One region of the Pseudoalteromonas sp. SG43-8 genome, then DNA from elsewhere that is predicted to be linked to it. Evidence: riboswitches for the same ligand, from Rfam matches in the RefSeq annotation. Region 1 holds a riboswitch; the other holds the start of a gene.
What was found. Region 1 has a riboswitch for cobalamin ahead of H5122_RS13065 (ABC transporter ATP-binding protein). Riboswitches for the same ligand answer to the same signal wherever they lie in the genome.

Region 1 (4,107 bases):
TAAAGCGGTTTATAACAAAACCCTTTACGCGCGCTTGTTCTGACTCGCTTAACAACGCAAGCGTACCTACCAAGTGTGCAAATACGCCGCCTTTATCAATATCAGCAATTATAATTACTGGGCAATCTACCTCTTCGGCGTAGCCCATGTTAGCAATATCGTTTTCACGCAGATTTATTTCAGCAGGGCTCCCAGCCCCTTCAACAAGGAGTAAATCAAAGCGTTTAGCTAAGCGGTTATGTGAAGTAATTACTGCATCCATCGCCACTTTTTTATAGTCGTGATATTTGCCCGCTTCCATATTACTAACGGCTTTTCCGTGAATAATCACTTGTGCGCCCGTATCGCTATTAGGTTTAAGTAAAATAGGATTAAAGTCTATTTCGGGCTCTACTTTAGCCGCTATTGCTTGCAAAGCTTGCGCACGACCAATTTCGCCGCCATCTTTTGTTACTGCGCTATTAAGTGCCATATTTTGTGGTTTAAAAGGCGCAACCTTTACCCCTAGCTTAGCAAATACCCTGCAAAGGGCTGCAACTAGGGTACTTTTACCTGCGTCGGAAGTAGTGCCTTGCACCATTAAGGTTTTCATGGAATTACACCCTTCGCTTTCTAAAAAACAATAAACTTAAAAAGAACACGCTACCAATAGCTGCAGTAATAACACCTACGGGCAGTTCTTGGTTTTTCAGCAATGAGCGCGAAAGTACATCAACCCACACCATAAATGTACCGCCTACTAAGCTGGTTACTAGCAACCCCGCGATAGTGCCTTGGGAGATAAAAAAGCGCACAATATGCGGCACCATTAATCCTACAAACCCAATACCACCACACATAGCCACCAGCACAGCGGTAATTAATGAGCTTAAAACCAGCATAAGTATTCTAAAGCGCTGGACTCTAACACCTAATGTAATTGCGCTTTCATCGCCCAGTAACATAGCATTTAGCTGCCTTCTAAAGCTCAGCATTACAAATGTACATAATGTAATTACCAACAAAGGCAACCAAAGCGTTGCCCACTGCGCACGTGCAAAGCTGCCCAGTGTCCAAAATAAAATAGCGGCTACCGCCTGAGGGTCGCTCCAATAAAGCAACAAGCTGGTAAATGCACTAAATAAAAACGACAGAGCAACGCCAGCTAATAACATTGATTCTACCTGTGCACTTTGCTGCCTACCTGCAATAAGTATTAATAAACTCATAGCGAGTAAGCTACCTAATAACGCTGCTGCAGACAGCATAAAGCCTGCGCTAATGCCCGCTAGCGCTATAAGTAACACTACCCCAAATGAGGCACCCGACGATATACCAAATAAGTAAGGATCGGCTAAAGGGTTACGCGTTACCGTTTGTAAAATAAGCCCCGCAATTGCTAAGCCAGAGCCTGCTAAAAAGGCGAGTAATGTGCGTGGCATTCTTAGCTCGTAAATAATACGCGAATTAAAAGACGCCTCATTTGAGAGTAAAAAGCTATTAAATACATCTTGAAGTGAGGTCTCTGCTGCGCCAAAACTAAGTGCTGCAAATAAGCTAAATAAAGCAGCTGCAGCACTGATAAATAGCGCAAGTGATTGGCGAGTATTAACTGCGCTCATATTATTCGTAACCATAAAAGTAAGTGATATGAGGGATGCTATTTCCCGACACCGATATTTGCGGGTGGTTATTTACTTGAGCGCAAACACCAAAAACGTCGCCTAGCATGTTTTCGGTTAATACCTCACTTGGCGTGCCTGTATGTGTAATTTCACCATTTTTAATAACCACTAGTTCATCGCACATTGCAGAAGCTAGGTTTAAATCATGAAACGATGCAAACACCGTTACACCCAACGATTTAGCAAGCTCCATTACCTGTATTTGGTATTTAACATCTAAATGGCTAGTTGGTTCGTCCATTATTAACAGTTGAGGTTGCTGGACTATGGCGCGGGCTATCAAGGCACGTTGCTTTTCACCGCCTGAGAGCGACTCAAAGCTTTGATCGCTATGTTCTGCCAACCCTACAGTGTTGATAGCTTGGGTAATTTTTTGTTTATCAATGTTAGTTACCGAGCTAAATAGCGATTTATGAGGCGTTAGCCCAAGCGCAATAACATCAAATACGCTTAAGTTAAATTGCGACGGGGTTTCTTGCAAAACAACCGCTACTTTTTTTGCGTACTCATCGCTTTTTAGCTGCCAAATATCGGTGTTGTTAAACTCTACAACGCCATCACTGGGTTTATTAAAACGATATAAACAACGCAATAAACTCGATTTACCTGCGCCATTAGGTCCAATTAAACCAACAAATTTACCTGTGGTTATTTTAAGGTTTATTTTTTTGAGGATCGTTTTATTGCCAATACCCCACGATACGTTTTTAACGTTTAGTAATGGTATATTTAATGGCGTTTGAGTGTGCAATAGTCAGTCCTAGATAGGGTTAAACTCACTAAAAATGCGATAAAAATACTAATGCACTACAAGAAAAAATGAGTAAACCCGCTCGTTAAAAGAATTCATACCAATTGCATTAAATTAGTGATTTATTATAGCGACAAATAAATAGCTTAATAACAAGGCGGAAATTATGACATATACTTGTTCTATATGAATAATTTTTAACGAAGTTAGTAAGTTATTTAATTCGCTAGAAAGATCATGTTTTTAATAAAATTGGTATTATACCATTTGTATCTGACTTACAGCTCAGCTGCTTACAGTTGCGGGAACAGTCGAGGACTCGCACCTCATTCCAAATGAAGCTCTATTATGGGCGGCTAAGTAAATAATTTAAAGCAAAAAAAACCGCACTCAAAAGAGCGCGGTTAAAAAGGGAGTGTTTTAACTAATTTAGCGAATAGTTAAAACTTGTATTCCATACCTAAGCCTACGTAGTCTTGGTCAACGTTGTTGTCCATGTCGAAGCTTGAGTAAAAGCCAAATACTTTAATGTTTTTATTTAATTTGTGATCAAGACCAACTGATATTGCTGACTTATCGTCGCTGTCGTCAAAGTCCATGTCTTGGTATTGTACTTTAAATGTGTTGTTACCCATGCTGTAAGCTGCATTTAATAGATAACCATCCGCTTCTGCGCTGCCGTCAACTTTTTCTTGTGTTTGGTACATTGCACCTAACTTAAAGTTTTCAACTTTACCTTGGATTGACGCGCGTACTACATCGTAGCCATTTACTTCACTATCGGCTGCGATAGAGGCGTATACTGCGCTCTTTTTAAGTGCCACGTCACCGTAAGTAACCGCCATTGAGTAACCGTTATCAGCGTCTACATCATCTTCAGCTACAAAAGTAGCAAGTACTTTAAAACCTTCGTATGAGTTTGATGAATAACTAACAGTATTCCCTAAACGGTTTTCACCTTTAAATACATTTTTAATATCGCCTTCAAGGTCGTTAAACAAGTCTAACTTACCTTGAGATTGTTTAAGCGCAGTATCGTTACGACCAATAACCACTTGGCCAAACGCACCTTTTAAACCAACGTATTGGTTACGCGCAGAAATATTGTCGTCGTTATCGCCTTTTGAATCTGCATCAGACACATCAACTTGAAACTCAAACTTATATACCGCTTCTAAACTATCATTTATTTTTTCAGAACCTTTAACACCAAGACGAGATGCATTACTTTTTATCTCAGTAAAAGATCCTTCGCCGTCATCAGATGATTGCACTGTTACATTCGCTTTACCGTAGATGTCTACATCGGCAAGTGCATTAAAAGATAAACCACTTAATAGTGCTAAGCATAAGCTCGATTTTACAAATTTCATGTTATTTCCTTGGATAATCACAAAAGACTAATTTTTAAAACTGCTGCATTTTGTCACCGCTAAATGACAGTAATATTACAATGGAAATATTAATGTCTTTTTTTATTAATAAAAATGCATTAAATTTGAAATCAAAATAACATGAAAGCCTAATAAACGGCCGAACTTACTTACTTTTCTTTAATGACAAGCTAGGGGTCATTTGCGATAGTAAATTAACTAAGGTTTCTATTAACTCTTTTTGCTCGTTGTCTCTGTGATACGCTATAAACACGTCTCGCGAGGTATTTTCTACATCTTTAACATGAAACAGTTCACC
Region 2 (4,107 bases), on a different contig from region 1:
CTATAAGGAAGTGCGTCTTGCATTATTTCTATCGAGGCGCCATAGCCTGCTAATAAGAGTATTTGAGCATATAAAGGAAGCTTAAAAGCCTTATCCATTATTATGGCTAATATAAAAAAAATCCCAAAATGGGCTACTTTATCAACATGAGGGAATAAATTTACAACGCCACCTTTTATTTCTTTAGCAAATAAAAAGGTGAAAGCCACTATGCTGATTAAAAAAACTGCTTGATAAACACGCCTTGTCACGACAAATCCTAAAATCGCTTAAAAAAGAGGCGCAAGTATATCAAACTAATTTAGTATCGCACCTGAACAAGATGCAGAAAAATGTAAAGATTTATAATTTTAGCGTTATAATTGCCACATAAAATTAAGATTAAATAGTTAGGAGTATACTAATGCCTTCATTTGATATTGTATCTGAAGTAGAAATGAACGAAGCTAAAAATGCGGTTGATAACGCAAACCGTGAACTAGAGACTCGCTTTGATTTTAGAGGCGTTGATGCATCTATTGAGCTAAACGATAAAACAATTAAGCTTAAAGCAGAAGCTGACTCTCAAGTTATGCAGTTGTTCGATATTTTAGCGGGAAAAATTTCAAAGCGCGGTATGGATGTAGCTAGTTTAGAGCTTCAAGATATTAGCCGTGCAGGAAAAAATGTATTTCGTAACGTTGGGTTAAAGCAAGGTATCGAAAAAGACATGGCCAAAAAAGTGGTTAAAGCCATTAAAGATTCAAAAGTTAAAGTACAAGCCGCTATTCAAGGCGAAGAAGTACGTGTGACAGGTAAAAAGCGTGACGATCTTCAAGAGGCAATGCAGGTAGTACGCAGTGCCGATTTAGGTCAGCCTTTTCAGTTTAAAAACTTTCGCGACTAATTTATAAACTGTTTTTAATAAAAGAGCTTTAATTTGTCTGTATTTGCAGACAGATTAAAGCTACTTAATTTTTTACAACTTTCCCTCCTTATCCTCTCGTAGTTCTGCATGTATTAATCCATTTTTTGATATTTAAGCTATTATATTTAATTGAATATAATAAAAATTTCACTCTAGAAGGCATTAAAATGAGACCCCATCAATTATTTCTGTTATTTGTTTTGCTTATATTTACTAAGCCAAGCTTATCAAAACCAGTTGATATTGATGTATTGGTCGAAGATGGTTACTTTCCAATTATTATAAACGCGCAAAAAAAGCAGGGCTTTGCTCCTGAGTTTATTAATATTTTAAACGACGCACAGGAGGAATTTAACTTTATACTTATTTCTTTACCTGTAAAAAGGCTTACTTTGTCTGTTGAAAAAAATAACTTCGACGTTTTATTTTTAATGGCAATGCAATGGTTGCCAAAAAAAACGCAGAAAAATATTGAAAAAACTGAATTTTATACCATCACCAAAAACGAGCTTTATACACTCAAAGAGAATGCGTCAGAACAAACTTATTTTGACAATCTGGACAAATTAACCAAAGTTGGGGTTTTAGGGTACTCGTATCAATTTGCAGGATTTAATACAAATACCGAATACTTGAGAGAAGAGCACCAGGTAAGCCTTACAATCGATGAATTCAATGTAGTTAAAATGCTGCTATTAAGGCGCGCTGAAGTCGGGGTTTTAAACAGTATTGCTTATCAGTATTTTAAAAAGCAGAATATCTTAAATATGGATTTACTATTTAAGAGTGACGTACCAGATGCAGTGTATGAAACACATTTTTTGATTAACTCACAATCAAATAAAATATCTAGTCACAAAATGGATGAAATATTAAATTTACCTACTACACAAATGCAACTTCAGAAGCTACTTGATAAGTACGGTATTCCTTCAAGCTATAATAATACAGCACTGAACTGAAATAGCTTTTAGCTATATAGACGTCCATTGACATTTGTAAACAAAATACTCACAATGACGGCATATTTTCAAGGTGCTTGCTAGCCACTTCATGTAATGATTTTTTTAGCAGGATAATCGGGAAGTTGGTGCGTTTTCATGATGACTACAAGCCCAACACTGCCCCCGCAACGGTAGAGTATTGCATGTTTTTATGTGCTTACTGAGTCCGGAGACCGGCCTTGATGCAATCTTACTTACTTAAATCTTTGCGGTGGGCAAAGGTAGGGGACCTCATGTTAAACAAAACAACTCTAGGCGTTGCAATTTCTGCTGCGCTTTCATTTTCTGTGTCTGGTGCAGAGCAATCAATTGAAAAAATAACCGTTACAGCTAATAAGTTTGAGCAATCAATTAACGACGTTTTAGCGAGTGTAAATGTTATTGAACGTGCTGAAATAGAAGCTAGTAATGTACGCGATTTACCTACACTTTTAAGCACGCGAGTGGGTTTTCAGGTTAATCCAAACGGTGGTTTTGGTCAAAATACAGGTGTGTCACTGCGTGGTACGGGCTCTGGCGATACGTTGATTTTAATTGACGGTGTACGTACAGGCTCAGCAACACTAGGTCAAAAAGCATTAAATAATGTCCCTCTAAATAGTATTGAACGCATAGAAATTATTAAAGGCTCTCGCGCGGCTGTTTATGGTTCTGATGCACTCGCTGGTGTTATTAATATTATTACGCGTGAGTCAGATAACTTATCCCTAAGCGCTACATTTGGTTCTGACTCTTATCAAAATTATCAAGTTGCAGGCTCTGTAAAATCAGATGATATAACAACAGCATTTAACGCAGGCTTTGAAAAAACAGATAACTTTGATGTACTGCAAGGCGTAGCACCTGATGAAGATGGCTATGAAAATAAAAACCTTGGGTTTAAAGTAAACTACACCGATGCACATTACGGCGACTTTAAGTTATTAGGCCAATACAGTGAAGGTTATGCAGATTACGACAGTAGCTTTAGCCCAGCAGACAGCACGATTGAACGAGATGATTTTAAAAACTATCAACTTTCTGCAGGTTGGAGTAAAAACTACACTAACCAAACGCATAGTATTGATTTAGCGCTTTCAACAGATGATTCAGATAACACTTATGTTGATTTTTCAGTTGGGCCAACAACAAGTACATTTATAACTAAACGCACACAAATTGATTATAACGGCCAGTACCTGTTATCTAATGAACTTAACATTAGTGGTGGTGTTAATTGGTACAACGATGATGTGTCGCATAGTTCGCAACTATTTGTTGAAGACAGCCGCGATGTACTTGCTGTGTTTGTAGGTGCTTACTACGATGCAGATAAAGTACTGGCTAATTTAACTGTTCGCCAAGATGATGACGAGCAATTTGGCGATGAAACAACGTATACCGCCGCTGCAGGTTATCATTTATCTGAAGATGCAATATTTCGTATAAGCCAAAGTACTGGCTTTAAAGCTCCTACATTTAACGATTTATATTATCCACTTTATGGTAACCCTGATTTACAACCTGAAAAATCAGTAAACCGTGAGTTAGGTTTGAGTGTGGATTTTGATATCGCGCAAGTTGATATTGCAATATTTAGAAACAATATAGAAGATAAGATTGATTACGATGCAAACTTTGCATTGGCTAATATCGATGAAGCACGCTACGAAGGGGTTGAATTTAGCTTATCTCAGCAGTTTTTTGGTTTTGATAGCAACCTTAACTTTGCTTACTTAAGCGCTGAAGACGAAGAAACTGGCGCAGAGTTGCGTAATGTTGCTAAACGTACTTTTAACTGGGAACTTGCAAAACAGTTTGGTGCTTTTGATGCAAGCTTAGACATGCAATACCGTAGCGACCGACAAGGTGCTGTGACGCGCTTAGGCTCTTATACACTCTGGAACCTAGCGGGTAATTATCAAGTAAATGAACATATTGAAGTTTCACTTCGTGTAGAAAACTTATTTGATAAAGAATATAACGCTGTTGATTCAAACACTGATTTTACAACGGGTGAAGTGTATTACTACAACACGCCAGAGCGTCGCTTTTTTGCAGGCGCAAGCTACCAGTTTTAACGGTATTTATTAATATTAGAAAGCCCGATATATGTCGGGCTTTTTAATGTGTAGCTAAGTTTAACTACTAAAATTAGCTAGTCAGCTAAGAACTCTTTAAATACGGTTTCAAACTTGTGTAACTTAGGTGCTATTA

Region 2: linked by a shared signal. The riboswitch ahead of H5122_RS07340 (TonB-dependent receptor domain-containing protein) and the one ahead of H5122_RS13065 (ABC transporter ATP-binding protein) in region 1 are both predicted to bind cobalamin.

Annotation. Positions count from the first base shown of each region.
Region 1 is NZ_JACJEX010000006.1:140,162-144,268, forward strand. Features, by position in the region: gene H5122_RS13055 (cobyric acid synthase) at 1-592, opposite strand, end outside; gene H5122_RS13060 (iron ABC transporter permease) at 597-1,601, opposite strand; gene H5122_RS13065 (ABC transporter ATP-binding protein) at 1,603-2,415, opposite strand; cobalamin riboswitch at 2,662-2,794, opposite strand; gene H5122_RS13070 (porin) at 2,856-3,788, opposite strand; gene H5122_RS13075 (LysR family transcriptional regulator) at 3,955-4,107, opposite strand, start outside.
Region 2 is NZ_JACJEX010000002.1:458,714-462,820, forward strand. Features, by position in the region: gene H5122_RS07325 (VanZ family protein) at 1-251, opposite strand, end outside; gene H5122_RS07330 (YajQ family cyclic di-GMP-binding protein) at 404-886, shown strand; gene H5122_RS07335 (ABC transporter substrate-binding protein) at 1,075-1,869, shown strand; cobalamin riboswitch at 1,924-2,108, shown strand; gene H5122_RS07340 (TonB-dependent receptor domain-containing protein) at 2,145-3,971, shown strand; gene msrA (peptide-methionine (S)-S-oxide reductase MsrA) at 4,049-4,107, opposite strand, start outside.